Stratiformator vulcanicus: one gene and its partner. The protein of the gene in region 2 interacts with the protein of the main gene of each other region in a pairwise test. Links are inferred from orthologs where the notes say so. Each region holds a gene or a part of one and is shown on either strand. Other genes may lie near its edges. The genes, in order: dprA and recA.

Region 1 (5,426 bases), 3.4 Mb from region 2 along the record:
CTGCGCGGGTTGATCGATGCCCAAACGACAACTCGGCAAATCGAACTGCTGTGTGCGTTCGGGCTGCCTGCGTCTCTCGGGGACGAAGAGGTGAGCTCCGGTCGCTTACGCTCCCGGCTCGCCTTTGACAGCGATGAGGTGATCGAGCGGATGAAGCTCGATAAGAAGAACTCCGGGGGGAAAATTCGCTTCATTCTGCCGAAGAAAATGGGCGAAGTCGGGCTGTTCGATGACTGTGAAGAAGAGGATGTGCGAGGCATTCTGGCGGAAATTGCATAACACCCGGCGAGCGGAAGGCGTGAGCCTTCTGGTACATTGTGGTGTCGAATATCTGACGGACTGACCGAGGCAAACCGGAGCATGTTTTCGTGACGACCAAATTGCTAAAAACAGACGCGGGCTGGGTGCTGCCGCTCGACGACGAACTCGTGGCAAAAGCGCAGCTCGATGGTGAGACCGTGCTCGACGTGGAACTCACGTATGGCGAGTTGCGTGTGGTGCCGTTTCGAGTCGGCCTGACGGACACGGAACGCAACGCTGCCATTGAGGCGATCAATGAGCAATTCGGAGATACTTTTGCTCGCCTCGCCTGACACGCTCGAAGATGATGGGAATCCTGATGAGGGAGCAACCAGAAGGGCGTTCTCGCGACAAGTCGAAAACTAAGTGCCGTGAGGATTCCAAACATGAATCACGGGAACAAAGACTTCGACGGATTCTCTTAGACATCGACGCGCGGTTCGGTGAAACCCTCCGTCGCTTGGCAAAGTAAGTGATTCCTCAATGCCTGACCCCGCCCTCATCGCCGCCCTGCGATTGACGCTGACGCCCGGCGTGGGGCCGCGGATCAGGCAGACTTTGATCGACGCTTTCGGGGCGGTCGATCGCATCTTTGCGGCGCAGCGGTCGGAGTTGTTGGAACTGCCGGGGATCGGGCCGAAGCTGGCGGATGCGATCACGGCGGCTGCCCAGTCGGACGAGCCGGAGCGGGAACTTCGCCGGTGCGATGAACTCGGTGTGAAATTGATCCTGAAGGGGACCGACGAATACCCTGCGATGCTTTCGGAACTGCCCGATGCTCCGCCGGTGCTGTATGTGCGGGGAGAACTGTTGCCGCAGGACCAGCTCGCGCTGGCGATCGTCGGGTCACGGGGCTGCACCTATTACGGACAGCGGCAGACGGAGAAGATCGCTGGCGGACTCGCCCGGGCCGCGGTGACGGTCGTCAGCGGTCTGGCCCGCGGTATCGACGGCCATGCCCATCGTGCCGCGCTGAATGCGGGCGGACGCACGATCGCCGTGACCGCGACCGGGATGGAAACGGTCTATCCGCCGGAACATGCGGATCTGTCCGATGAGATCACCGCGAACGGTGCGATTGTGACGGAATTTCGTCTTGATCAGAAACCGCTCGCCGGGCTGTTTCCACAGCGGAATCGCATCATCAGCGGATTGTCGCTCGGCGTGATCCTGACAGAGGCTTCCCGGAAAAGCGGGGCGCTGCACACGGCCCGTCACGCGGTGGAACAAAATCGGGAGGTTTTTGCGATCCCCGGCCCGATCGACAGCGGAGCGAGCGAGGGCTGTCACGATCTGATCCGCGACGGAGCGACGTTGATCCGCGGCGTTGATGACGTGCTCGAAGCGCTGGGGCCGCTCCGCGAGTCGATTCGCGTTCCCGTTACCGAACGGGGCCGCCGGCCGAAGAAGAACGATCGAGATGAGCCTTCCGAAGAGCGTACCGTCGCCAGTCCGGCCGAGTTACTGCTGACCGATCAGGAGCGGCAGGTGCTCGATGCCGTCGCGGCGCAGCCGGAGGCGGTCGACCTTGTTCTGGAGAGGGCGGCAATCGAACCGGGGCGGACCTTGGCAACGCTGACGATGCTGGAGATGAAGCGGCTGGTCCGCCGGCTCCCGGGAAATCGCATCGTCCGATCATCGTGACGGGCCGGTCTCTCACGTGCCCTCCGAGGCGAAGCGCGTGTCAACCCCGGTGCGGGAAATTGGTGTAGGCACCTTCCCCGAGGTTTGCTAGCGTTCGCGCGCTTCCATTTCATCTCAGGGAAAATCCCATGGCTTCCCGCCTTCGCAGCGATCGACCGTACGATGCCTTTATCTGGACCGTCGCCTTATTGGCGTTCGGCGGCTTGACGATGTGGCACTTCGAAATGTGGCCGACCGGCTGGAATCCGGAGCATGCCATCGAAGTCACCGACCTCAATGGTGAGGGAACCGAAGCCGTTGAAGACTTGCTGCCGGAAAGCGAGCTCGACGTTCCCGGTACGCTGGTGAACAACGACTTCGACGAGTCTGCTCACGAGGCGACTAACAACAACCAAAATTCCGATGTCGACCTCGCCGTGTTCGAGCAGAGTGAACCGCCCCAGCAGGCTGAGCCACGATTTCCGGAAGAATTAAATCTGCGCGATCAGGTTGCGGCATTGCCGCAGCGCGTGCCGCCGCAGTGGCCGCCGACCGAACCGGCCCGGACCGCCGAAATCGATGGCCCGGACCGTGCCGTGAGGTCTCAAGCCGGCGCGGTGATTCCGGCCTCTTCTGTACGGAACGAAGGCGTCGATGATGGCTGGCCTGCTCAGAAAGGGGCAACCGACGCGTTCGCAATCAAATCGTTTCACCCTGACGACCAGCATGTGCTTCCGCCGACGACCTCGGCAAACTTGGGGCGGACCGATGAAGACTTCAGTTCGGAACAGCTTGCCTCGCCGCGGCAACTGAGCCAGTGGTTGCAAATCGCCGATGCGAAATTGGCTGAGGGGAATCTTCGCGACGCCAATCGCCTGTTCAGTCGAGCTCTCTGGGGGTCCGAACGGCCTTCGGGAGAGTTGCTTGAGAAAATCGATCGGACTGCCGCAAAGTTGTTCTTTCGGCTCAGCGATCGCTATCAAGCGGACCACGTGGTCAAAGCCGGCGAGTCGATCGAGCAAATTGCCCGCAAATATGACGTTTCGTGGCAGTATCTGGCTCGACTCAATCGACTCAATTCGTTCAAGCTGACCCCGGGCACGAAACTGAAGGTCGTGACCGGGCCGTTTGGCGCAACGATCGATCAATCCGATTTCGTGCTGACTTTGCACTTAGGCAAGGAGCGTCAATACGTGCGCCGTTACCCGACCGGTTTCGGACAGGATGCCCCGATTCCCTCGGGCCGCTACCTTGTGGCCGGACGGGTGATCAATCCTGACTACCGCGGGCCTGACGGAACGATGGTGGCCGGTGGATCGGCCGCCAATCCGCTCGGCGGGTTTCGGATCAAGCTGACCGACGCTACGGGCCGCCTATCCTCCGTCTCGATCCACGGGACGAATGATGCGAATCTCGTGGGTCGGCCGAGCGGTCCTGGCACCATTCGGCTGCGAAATGAAGATGCTGCCGAGCTGTTCGATATGCTCAGCGACGGCTCGGTGATTACCGTCCAACCGTAGCGTCGGCTCTCGAAGACATACTTACAAGCCGCGCACGAAGTAAACGGATCTATTGCGTCGATCCGCTTACTTCGTGCGCGGCTTGTTGCGTGATCGACACTTCGCGTCTTTCGAACCGGGCTCGTCATTCGCCACCAAGGTTGGTGTGCCTGAATGCGGCTGGTACAATCTCTGGCTCAATCGTGATGGACCGAGCATCGGGCGACGTTGAAATGTCGCTTTCGCGTGCGTCGGTCCGTCAGACAGGTTAGCCTCTCGCCATCGTGCCGGTGTCAGTTTTCGTTCGGCAGGACGAAGCGGCGACACGGCCTCAGTATAGCCATTGTACGGAACAGACCGCATGTCGAATGAGACCGTCGCCGAGCCCGCCTCCGGCATCGACGAATTGGAGCTCCAGGATTGGTACGAATCGCTCGAAGATATCCTGTATCGCTACGGGCCGGAAGAAGCCGGCCATTTGCTTGAGCAGTTGGAGGAGCGGGCGGCCCGGCGTGGCGTCGTGTTGCCGTTTTCCGCTACCACGCCGTACCAGAATACGATTCCCCTGTCGCAACAGCCCGAATACCCGGGTGACATGGAATTGGAACAGAAGATTCGGCGGCTGATCCGCTGGAATGCCGCCGTGATGGTCGTGCGGGCCAACAAGCACGAAGACGGCATCGGCGGGCACATCTCAACCTACGCGAGCTCCTGTACGCTCTACGAAGTCGGCTTCAACCATTTCTTCCACGCCCGGACCGACGACCACACCGGCGACATGGTCTACTTCCAAGGGCACGCCTCGCCCGGAATGTATGCCCGCGCCTTTATCGAAGGGCGGTTGGAAGAGTCGCACCTGGAGAATTTCCGCCGCGAATTGCCACGCGGCAGCGGCCTGTCCTCCTATCCGCACCCGTGGCTAATGCCGGAATTCTGGCAGTTCCCCACGGTCAGCATGGGTCTCGGGCCGATCACGTCGATCTATCACGCACGCTTTTTGCGATACCTCAAGAATCGCGGAGTGATGGAGACCGATAAATCGAACGTCTGGTGCTTCCTCGGCGATGGCGAAATGGACGAGCCGGAGAGCCTTGGGGCGATCACCCTGCCCGCTCGCGAAAAGCTCGACAATCTCATCTGGGTCATCAACTGCAACCTGCAGCGGCTCGATGGACCGGTCCGCGGCAACGCCAAAATTATCCAGGAGATGGAAGGCATCTTCCGCGGCGCGGGCTGGAACGTGCTCAAAGTCGTCTGGGGCAGCACCTGGGATAAGGTCTTCGAGAAAGACGAACAGGGCAAACTCGTCAAACGCCTCGGAGAGATGGTCGACGGTGAGTACCAGCGTCTCAGCATTGAGTCGGGCGCTGAGAACCGTGCGCAGATTTGCGGGGATGACGAAGACCTGCACCGCATCCTCGGCCACTTCAGCGATGAAGAAATCGACGACCTGCGTCGCGGAGGCCATTCGCAGCGCAAGGTTTACGCCGCTTATAAGAAGGCGACCGATCGAAACGGCAAGCCGACCGTCGTGTTGGCGAAAACAATTAAGGGCTGGGGACTCGGCAGCGCGGGTGAAGGCAAGAACGTCGCCCACAACGCCAAGAAGATGACTCCGGACGAATTAAAGGCGTTTCGCTCGCGGTTCAGTCTGAATTTCACCGACGAAGAGCTTCAGGAAAAACCGCCCTTCTTGCGGCCGGAGAACGGATCACCCGAATACGAATATCTCCACTCGCGGCGAAAAGAACTCGGCGGCTTCGTCCCAGCGCGACGACCGACCGATGAGAGCCTGCAGATTCCGGCGTTGGATGTCTTCTCGAAATACCTTGAAGGCACCCGCGAAGGCCAGTCCGCCAGCACCACATTTGTCTTCGGGCAGATCATCGCTTTGCTCATGCGGGACAAGAACATCGGCAAACGCGTCGTGCCGATCATTCCCGACGAGGCCCGCACCTTCGGCATGGAAGGCCTCTTTAAGCAGGTCGGCATCTATGCGCCGTT
Region 2 (10,156 bases):
ATTTTTTCCAAAGGGAAATGCAGCCAAAGTTCAGTTTAGTACCGACAAGCTGCCACCGCTTGCCCCATCGCTAACGCTCGCTGCTGCGCGCGGTCTACGCAGCCAGTTAATGCAAAGATTCGCACGGCTTCCCCGACTCGGCAAAGTCTGGATTGATGAACGACTGACGGAAGTGTTCGTACCCCATTCGCAGCGCTCCGCCAGCCGGTCGCTTCGCGCGATCACACGCGGTTCCAGCTTCCAACTACCAAGCGGCGATACTCTGCGCTTCTTTTGTTGGTGGAAGAATATTTACAACGCCGCAGGCACTAGCAGCAGTCGTGTAGACTTAGACCTATCGGCATCCCTCTTCAGCGATAACTGGCAGACGAGCGGCGAGATCGCCTACTACAATCTGCGAAGTGGAGAGTGCTACCACAGCGGCGACGTCACATCGGCTCCAAAAGGAGCATGCGAGTTTATAGACATCAGTCTGGAATCGGTCCGATCAATGGGTGCCCGATACGTCGTAATGAGCGTTCTGTCTTACACCGGCCAGCCATTCGCTGCGTTGCCAGAGTGCTTCGGAGGATGGATGATACGAAAGCGGCCAAACTCCGGCGAGATTTTTGAACCGAAGACCGTCGTTGATAAGATTGATATCACCGCTTCGACACGTGCTTGCGTACCGGTAATCGTTGATGCCGAAGAACGGCGAGTGCATTGGGCAGACCTTGGTCTTAAGAGTGCAGCGCAGATAAACAATGCTGCTCGCAACTCTGTAGGACTTAGCCAGATCGGCCAAGCAATAGTCGATTTAAAGAAGCCGACGTTATACGATCTTCTCGAAATGCATGCAGAGGCTCGCGGAGAAGTGGTGCAAAACATGCAATCCGCCGAAACGGTCTTCGGCTTGCATGAAGGCGACCTGACAGCCTTCGACTCGGACCGCATACTAAGTGAATTTCTTGCTTGAGGCTTTGGTACGTAGCGGGCAATCGTTCGGACCCGCGGGTTGACACTCTCGGCTGACCGACTGCTCGTTCCTCGGCCATCTTCTCTCATCCAGTTGGGTTCATTGTGTGGACTCTACACCCCCATATTGATCACTTTCGCATCGAAGTCGGGCGGCTGTGATTCGTGGACGAGATTCGTCGAAACGCGACCCAATGCAGCCGCGACTGGTCAGGAGCGGACCGGAGCCGTGGCGGCGCACGCTTGATGGCGACATCCACGTGCGACGGAAATGGGGCTGGCGGATCGATGCCGCTCCCTGATCCGCTTACTGCCGTGCGCGGCTAAACTTTCGTCCCTACTCTCTCGTCCCTACTCCTTCAACCCTCAACTTCCGCTCGACAGAGCTGACTTGTAGTAGGCCAACCCAGCTTCTAAGGCTTGGGGCAGTTTGGACGGGTCTTTGCCGCCGGCTTCGGCGAGGTCGGGGCGGCCTCCGCCGCCGCCGGAGACTTCTTTGGCCGCGGCTTTCACGCAGTCGCCGGCCTTCACACCACGCTTAACGAGTTCCTTGCTGACGGCGGCGAGCAGGGCGGCTTTGCCGTCGACTTCCATCCCTAAAATTAAGGCGACCGGCTCCTTTTGATTGCGGAGCAGGTCGGCGTATTTCTTAAGGATGTCGCGATCACCGGTGGTGGGTTGGTGGGCGATGAGTTTGACGCCGTCCACCTCTTCGGCCTTGGCGAGCAGTTCGTCGATCTCGCCGGCGACGTTCTGCTGACTTTGCTGCGCAAGCTGTTTGCGGAGGGTCTTTAATTCTTCCTGTAAGACATTAATACGCTGCGGCAGGTCTTCGGGCCGGGGGGCTTTCAGGGCGGCCTGAGCTTCTTTTAAGAGTTGCTCGGCTTCCCGCATGCGATTTAAGGCGGCCTGGCCGGTGACGGCGGAGATGCGGCGGATGCCGGTGCCGACGGCGTCTTCGGAGACGATCTTGCAGAAGCCGACCTGCCCGGTGTTGGTCAGGTGCGTGCCGCCGCAGAATTCGAGGCTGAAGTCTCCCATCGAGACGACGCGAACGAAGTCGGGGTACTTCTCGCCGAACAGGGCCATCGCCCCCAGCTTTTTGGCCTCTTCGATCGGCAGCACGTTCGTGGTGACGTCGGCCCCGGAGGCGACGAGCTCGTTCATAATGTCCTCGACGCGACTGAGTTCGTCGGGCGTGAGGGCCTGGCGGTGGTTGAAGTCGAAGCGAAGGTGGTCGGCTTCGACCTTGGAACCGCGCTGCGTGGCGTCTTTGCCGATCACCTCATGCAAGGCGTGATGCAGGATGTGCGTGGCGCTGTGGGCCCGGCGGATGCCGCTACGGCGACCGGCATCGACTTCGGCGTTGATCTTTGCTCCGACTTTGAGTTCGCCCTGCTGCAGATGGCCCAGGTGCACGATGAGGTCGCGTTCCTTTTGCGTGTCGGTGACGCGGAATTCGAAGCCGTCGCCGGTGAGGGTGCCGACGTCGCCGACCTGACCACCGGCTTCGGCGTAGAAGGGGGAGCGATCGAGCACGACGCCGATGGGCTCGGCGTGGCCGACTTCATCAACATGCTCCACGAGCCGGCCTTCGGCGATGAGGCCGATGATCTCACTTTCGGATGCGGTGGAGTCGTAGCCGAGAAATTCGGAGCCGCCGTGGGTTTCGTGGAGGGCGTGGAGCGGACCGGCAGCCATGACGCCGTAAGTCTTGCCGCCCTTACTGGTCTCTTCGTGCTCGCCTTCGAGTTCATTAAAGCGGGCACGGTCGACGGCGAGGTTGTGCTCAGCGGCGAGGGCTTCGGTCAGTTCGACGAGGAAGCCGTAGGTGGAGTGCAGGTCCCAGATTTCGTCGCCGGGGAGGAGGGACGCTCCGGACTTGCGGGCGTCGTCGACGCAGCGGTTGAACTTGTCGAGGCCGCGTTCGATCGTGTCGAGGAAGCGGGCCTCTTCCGACTTGATGGTGTCTTTGACGCTCTGGACGGTCTTGGCGACTTCGGGGTAGGGGACCTTCATCACGTCGACGACGGAGTCGACGAGCGAGAAGACGAACGGGTCGCGGCGGCCGAGCAGGAAGCCTTCGAGGACGGCGCGGCGCAGGAGCTGCCGGACGACGTAGTTCTCCTCTTTGTTGCCCGGGGCGGTGCCTTCGTGGATGCACATCGTGATGGCGCGGGCGTGGTCGGCGATGCGGCGGATGGCCCGGCCGTCGGGGGCGTCGAAGGAGTACTCTTTGCCGACGGTCTCCCCGGCGGCGACGCAAAGGGGGCGGAGGGTGTCGATCTCGAAGTTGCTGACGACGCCCTGCAGGACGGAGGCGGTCCGCTCGAGGCCCATCCCGGTGTCGATATTTTTCTTGGGGAGGGGCTTGAGGTTGTCGGGAGGGCTGCCGGTCCGGTTGAACTGCGTGAAGACGAGGTTCCAGATCTCGACTTCGCTCTTGCCGCCGTCGGACGAGTAGTAGATTTCGCTGCAGGGGCCGCAGACGCCGTCGGGTCCGTTGGTGGGGGCACCGGCAGGCCAGAAGTTTTCGTACTCATCGTGCCGACGGATGCGTTTGGCGGGCAGGCCGACGTCGTTCGCCCAGATGCTGTAGGCCTCTTCGTCGTCCAGATAGACGGTGGCGGTAAGGGTTTCCGGCGGGAGGCCGAGCCATTTCTTGTCGGTGAGGAACTCCCAGGCCCAGTGAATGGCTTCAGTCTTAAAGTAATCGCCGAACGAGAAGTTTCCCAACATCTCGAAAAATGTGTGATGAAAAGGCGTGACGCCAACGTTCTCAATATCCCCCGTCCTCAAACACTTTTGCGACGTGGTCGCGCTTTTGAAGTCGGGGCGGCCGAGGCCGAGGAACTCGTTTTTGAACTGGTTCATCCCCGCGGGGGTAAATAGCACGGTCGGGTCGTCTTTGGGGACGAGGACATCGCTCGGTCGGCGGGTGCAGCCCTTCTGCTCAAAAAAGCTGAGGTACTTCTCGCGGAGTTCGTCGGTCTTCATAGATCAATCAACTGGTTGCGGGGGCCAAAGGCCCCAATGTGCCTGCGGCAGCGTGGACGACGCGAGCATTGTGACCGGTTGCGGAGAATCGCTCCACCGTAAGAGCCGATTCGGTTGCGTCGGGTTCACATGTCACTCGAAGCGCAGCACATTGCGACCTTTTGAGGCCGACCGCTTATTCCTCTTCGGACTCGGCGTCGGCATTGGCCGCTGCGGGGGGGAGGATGCCGCGGGCTTCGAGGACTTTGTTGCGGATTTCCTCGAGCATGTCGGGGTTTTCCTCGAGAAAAGTTCGCGACTTGTCTCGGCCCTGGCCGATGCGGGTGTCGCCGTAGCTGAACCAGGCACCGCTCTTGTTGACGACCCGGTCTTCGACGGCCATGTCGAGCACGTCGCCCGAGGCGCTAATGCCGCACTCGCTGAGCATGTCGAACTCCGCGATGCGGAACGGCGGGGCGACCTTGTTCTTGACGACCTTAACCTTCATTCGCATGCCGACGGTCTGATCACCATCTTTCAGGGTGCTGATGCGGCGGACATCCAGACGGACAGAGGAGTAAAACTTGAGGGCCCGGCCGCCGGGGGTGGTCTCTGGGCTGCCGAACATCACGCCGATCTTCTCGCGAATCTGGTTGATGAAGATCACCGTCGTCTTTGAGCGGGAGATCGCCCCGGTCAGTTTCCTCATCGCCTGACTCATCATGCGAGCCTGCAGACCGACGTGCGTATCCCCAATTTCGCCATCAAGCTCTGCCTTCGGCACGAGGGCCGCCACCGAGTCGATTACGATTACGTCGACCGCATTCGACTTGATCAGCATTTCGGCAATCTGCAGAGCCTCTTCGCCGTAGGACGGCTGGCTGACGAGCAGTTCCTCGAGATTCACGCCAAGACGCTTCGCCCACGATGGGTCGAGGGCGTGCTCTGCGTCGATGAATGCGGCAATCCCACCGGCTTTTTGCGCGCTGGCAATCACGTGCAGTGCGAGGGTCGTCTTACCGCTCGATTCCGGGCCGTAGATTTCGACGATCCGACCGCGCGGAATACCGCGCCCGCCAAGGGCGAGGTCGAGCGACAAAGCCCCCGTCGCAATGCCGGGAATACCGGCTGCGGCGGCGTCGGAATCGAGTCGCATGATTGAGCCGCGACCGAACGCCTTTTCGATTTGACCGACGGCGTTCGACAGGACCGAGTCGATATCATCCGACTCCGACGACTTCTTTGATTTCGATAGGGCTTTGGTGGATGCCTTCTTCGCCATGACTCCGTTCCCACTCACTGCGACCATGATGCGTACCTCGACCTGAGACGACCGCCCGTTTACGGGGCGTCCGAGACTTCGTGGGTGGTCCGAGATGCTCTTGAGCCCAGCCGCGAAAGTCGAACCGCAGTTCCTCCGGCGTGACCATGATGTTACTCCCGAACCGGTTTGTCCAACGGGCGACATTGCCGATAGTGGACACGCGAATAATATAATAGTGGCCACCTGTTCGGGTCAACGGGAAAGGTGGAAGTTTGTCACGTTTTCTGGGAGAGGCGGGAGAGCCGCCTATGGACCCATGGGGCGGTGCCCGTGGGCTTGGGGTCGATTTGGGTAAAATGAGGGTTACTTGGTGAGGAGCATTTCGAGATAGCTGCGTGGCTCGGGCGTGCCGAGGTGGAGGCGGGCAGCGAGGGCGGTGACGGCGGATCGCGCGGCTTCGAGCGAGTCGTCTTCAGCGGTCAGTTCCAACTCGACGTAGCAGCCGAGACTCTCGACACGGTCGAGAGCAATTTCGAAATGGTGGCCTTCGAATTCGAGCGTGAACGGCTGCCGTTCTTTTCGCACGATCAGCACCGGTTCAAAGCCGAGGCGAGTGAAGATTTCGGCGAAACCGTCGCCCGATCGACCATCGGCATCGAGAGAGTATTCGGCCTCAAACCGCGCTTTAGTTGCGCCAGCCAGTCGCGGCCCTTTGTAGGTTAGGACTGCGGAGTCGTTGACCCGCCGGATCCGCAGGGCCTCGTCGGTCGAGGCGAAGTCGCGGCAAGGATGTCGGAGATATTGATCGGCCTGCCGTATCGACACGCCGGCCGTCGCACCGAGGTCGGCTAATTCGGCCTTAATGGTGTCGTGCGAATCGACGGGAAACTTGGATTCGACCTCATACGCCATCGTCCCGTCCTCCGGAGCGTCAATCTGCGGATTCGTCAGACAATTCGCGGAGGTAGGTCCACGTGAACAGCCCGGTGTCGTGCCCGTCGTTCCAGCGAATCTTCAGGGCGTAGTTGCCCGCGAGATCAAGACCATACGGCGCGATGTCCTCGGCCACATTCTTCGGCCCGACGACCCGCTCGCCAGTAAATTCGTTGACGCAACTCGCGCAGGGGCACCGGCCCCTCAAGAAGCGAAACGGCAATTTTGAAGTCTTACGATCGGGCCAATCGATTTCGAAAGTCGCTCGATCGGTGACGGCGCGAATATCGGTGGGAGCCGAAGCCATGGGAAGTTGAAACTCTTTTTGCCGCGGCTCACGCCTGCGGCTGGGGTCTGGTTTAATCGAGCCCGGAGTGTTTCACCTTAGACCAGTATTCGGCGAAATTGAACTTCGGACTATTTTCGTGATCGTGACATTTGATGCAGAGATTGTCACGGGCCTCCGTAAGTTCGATTTTCATTTCTTTCGCGGCAGCCCGGAACTCCGGCTGCGGGACCGCATTCTTGTCGTCGAGCCAGGTTTGCATGACCTCTGAGTGATGACTGCCGGGGCCGTGGCAGTTTTCGCATTGTTGGCCCTTCAGCAAATGGTATCGGTCGGGGTCTCCCTTTTGCGACGCGATCGCTTCCGGGAGAAAGCCAGACTTGAACGGGAACACATCCTGGGCGTCCCAACCGGTCACGTGGCAGGAGAGACATTCCGGGTCGTGGTTCCGTGGCACCCAGTCGCCTTCAAAGTTTTCCCGCCCTTCGATGAGGGAATGATACGCTTTCGCGTGGCGAGACTTGCTCCACTTTGCAAAGGCTTTGGTGTGGCATTTCCCACAGCGGTCGGCTCCCACGTAGGTCCCGCCGGGCGGGGCATCGCCTTCGGGAATGTCGGCGAAGACTTCCGACTCGTAGTCTTCCAACAGCGTTTGGTAGGAGGCCATGACCTCGTCCATGGCGGTGACGTGGTCAAACCGAGCGGCATCGAGTTCGACGAGTTCAAATTTCAGGTCGATGCCCGATTCCTCGGCTTTCGTTACGCCGACGGCGCCGATGTGCTTGCCTTTCTGGCCGACACGGAGCAGCAGCGTGTCGCCGATCTGTTCTGCTTTTTCCGGCGGGTCTTCCGGCCCACGAGCGGTCACCACGATATCGAATTGAGGATACGCCGCGGCGAGTTCGGTCGACTCGGAAGGGGTCGCGTATGAGAGGAGGACCATCACATCGACTTCGGCCGCCTCCAGCGATTCGATGACATCTGGTAGCACGTCGGTCGGGGCGGTGGTCGAAAAGTCGGCGGTCGATCCTCCCGGCACGATCGAGTCCCGAATCGAATCGCCGAGAATTTGCGCCACGCCGAAGCGAACGGGACCGGCCTCGAACACTTTCGTCTTGATCGGCCCGCCATCGAGATCAGGGATGTCAAAGAACATCTGGTTCGCTCCGAGAAAGGGCAGGGCAGCCTGGCCGGTCTCGGGGTCGATGACATTCTGGGAGAGCAAATAGTCGGGGCGCAGTTTCAACTCTTCGGGACCAACGCCCAGCGCGGCGTAATCGAGGAGCTTCAGCGCCTCGAGATTGCTGCTGAATTTGAATTGCGACTGTCGACGGTGCCGCTTGACGGTGCCACCCAAATCGATCGCGGCAAGCGGCCAGCCTTTCTCTTTGATCATGCGAAATAGACCGGCCCGCCGGGCCATGCCCCCGGCCTGACTGGCCGAACAACCGCACGGCTCGAGGTAACCGAACTGCTCACTCGAGATTAGCAGAACCGCGTCGGGCTGTTCCCAGTCGGCAAACGGCGGACCCGCTTCCGGTACGGCGATTCCGCCTTGACCGGGATCACTTCCACCGTCGACGCCGGGCTGCATCGGGCGGGTTGAAGCGATACCGCGATAGACCACCGCCGCGACCATCAACACGCAGCCCAGCAGGGCGAATAGGATCAGAATTTTGTCGCGAGCCATGAAGAATCATCCATGCAGTTTCGAGACGAGCCGACGAATTCCATCCGTGGCTGAGCTGTATGCGGGACCGGCCGATCGGCAAACGACGTTTGTTCCGACCGGACGACTGCTCCACCCGTGATTCTACGGCATTCAACGATATCCGGGGAGCCTGTTTTCCGCGGCTGAAAACTCTATCGGTTCCACCATGAAACAAGACTCCACCGTCACCGACTTGGCACGGCAGCCGATAATCGACTTTGGCTAAGGTGTCACGCGCATCTGGACGTAGAACTTGAGCTTCCCTACGAGCGGATGGTTGGTCGTCACATGTGCGCGAACCGACGTTTTCAGGCGATGCACAATGACCGGCGCTTCGCCGGGCGGTACGGAGAACGTCAGTCGGAACTTCTGGCGGTTCGACGAACCAGAGCTTTCGATCGGCTCGATCGCCAGATCGACATAGTCGGCTGTCGGCGAGACCTCTGTGAACTCAAACGGTTCCTCCATCCCCCCAACAAACATGATTAGGGATGCCGATGAGCCTTCGGATTGCGAAAAGGAGCCGAGATCAATCGCCATCGGCTCCGGTTCCCATTCGACCCCTCGACCGGCGATGAATCGAATCGGACCGCTGCGTCGCCCTTCGACCAAGAGTTGGATTTCCGGCGCTCCCTCCTCTTCAAGATTTGTTTTGACCGTCAGTCGCTCGCGAAAAGTGCCCACTTCTTTTACGGCCGCTAATTTGATGCGAATGGCAAAACCGGACTTCGCATTGAGCTCTGTGAGCGTTTGCTCATCGAGCGGTTCAACTGATGCCGAGACGCTATCCGATTCAGCTTCGATCGATTGAATCTCGAACCCATCCGTCAGCGTGGAATAGACGCGCCCCGAAACGTCGAGTTCCTGCCCCGCGGGGATTTCGCCGGCCGCCCAAATCCCCGGCGGCTCGATGTGGAGAAGTTCGTCGACGCGACCATGCACGGCCAGCAAAATCGACGACTTACCTTCGACGTTATAGACCGGGATTTTCGCTTGCTGGAAGAACTCCTCCGACACCGCCTTCGGCGTCCACTCCAAAGTGATGTTGGCCTGCTCCCCCGGAGGAATCGCATCGTCGAGCGTGTCGGCGATGGTGCATTTGCATGTCGTGACAGGCTCTCCGAGTTTCAGCGGATTTGGTCCTGTATTGCGAATGACAAATTTGTGGGTTCCCGTCTCGCCCAGGCGCATCTCGCCGAAGTCGAAATTGTCTTCGGGTAGTTCGTAGGTCGTCGGCGGTAGGTCCGGGTTGGCGGCGACGGACGAGCCTGCTTCACGTTCGGTCGCTCCTGCGGATGATCCGGCCTCCTCGGCGGGGCGATCCGCAGTGCAGCCGAGGAGGGCAAGACTGAGTGCGAGCGCGACCGACGCGACGATTGGTGAAGGAATGATCGAGAAACGCGAACGGAGTGTCAGAAACGATAACGAACGATGCATTTTCAAGAGCCGATGGCGAGCGTTGCGACAGGTCATGACAGGAAACGGGAACACGAGCCTCTACAGAACCCGTCCAAGATTACGCGAGAAGTCGGTTCCCTGTTGGCTCATTCTTGGCCGGAGGGCGGCAATGAATCCAGTGCAGGCTGAACGAAATCTTTGAGCCGCGACAGGATACCGTCCGGAAGGTACTGTTCGAGGTGCCCGTTTGCCCGGTTTCGTTCGTCCTGCGCCAGAGCCGCCGCGGCGTGTTTGCCCGCTTGCTTCGCCGAGCCGAAATCATCCCAGGCGAATGCGATCCGAGCCCGGAACCGAGCGTCCGTCGGGTCCAGAGAGACCGCGTTTTCAAGAGCTTCTCCGACTTCCCGATATGCTCCAGCGGCTTTCAAGCGATCCGATTCTTTGGTCCACAGTCGGGAGGCGATGAGCAATTCGGCGTACTCGAGCCATCCGGCAGCGCTGCGAGGGTCGGCCTGCAAATACATTTGCCAGCGTTGACGAGCCTCTGCACTCCACCGCTTCTCGTTCGGTCGCGATTGGGCCAGAGTCGTCGAATACCGGGCCGTATCCAACAGCGGCGCGAGCGACAGCGGAT

The links.
Region 1: the proteins of recA (region 2) and dprA interact in binary tests that used the Bacillus subtilis proteins (3 or more experiments, as listed by UniProt). The link is inferred for Stratiformator vulcanicus from one-to-one orthologs.

The regions. Positions count from the first base shown.
Region 1 is NZ_CP036268.1:912,422-917,847, forward strand. The notes cover bases 1-2,863. They hold dprA (DNA-processing protein DprA), read left to right. Parts: upstream 1-783; coding sequence 784-1,944; downstream 1,945-2,863. Other genes in these bases: aroB (3-dehydroquinate synthase), read left to right, coding at 1-279; Pan189_RS03380 (hypothetical protein), read left to right, coding at 369-593; Pan189_RS03390 (L,D-transpeptidase family protein), read left to right, coding at 2,073-2,863. Outside these bases: more of Pan189_RS03390, read left to right, coding at 2,864-3,443; aceE (pyruvate dehydrogenase (acetyl-transferring), homodimeric type), read left to right, coding at 3,784-5,426. UniProt on the Bacillus subtilis protein: Protein that helps load RecA onto ssDNA during transformation. Binds cooperatively to circular ssDNA, is able to bridge different segments of DNA. Favors the loading of RecA onto SsbA- or SsbB-coated ssDNA and formation of RecA-DNA filaments.
Region 2 is NZ_CP036268.1:4,344,154-4,354,309, reverse strand. The notes cover bases 3,170-6,070. They hold recA (recombinase RecA), read right to left. Parts: upstream 5,213-6,070; coding sequence 4,127-5,212; downstream 3,170-4,126. Other genes in these bases: cyaB (class IV adenylate cyclase), read right to left, coding at 5,558-6,070; alaS (alanine--tRNA ligase), read right to left, coding at 3,170-3,951. Also shown: Pan189_RS17325 (TerD family protein), read left to right, coding at 1-955; more of alaS, read right to left, coding at 1,321-3,169; more of cyaB, read right to left, coding at 6,071-6,106; Pan189_RS17305 (DUF971 domain-containing protein), read right to left, coding at 6,126-6,434; Pan189_RS17300 (multiheme c-type cytochrome), read right to left, coding at 6,487-8,103; Pan189_RS17295 (DUF1573 domain-containing protein), read right to left, coding at 8,347-9,561; Pan189_RS17290 (O-antigen ligase family protein), read right to left, coding at 9,669-10,156. UniProt on the Bacillus subtilis protein: Multifunctional protein involved in homologous recombination, DNA repair and competence.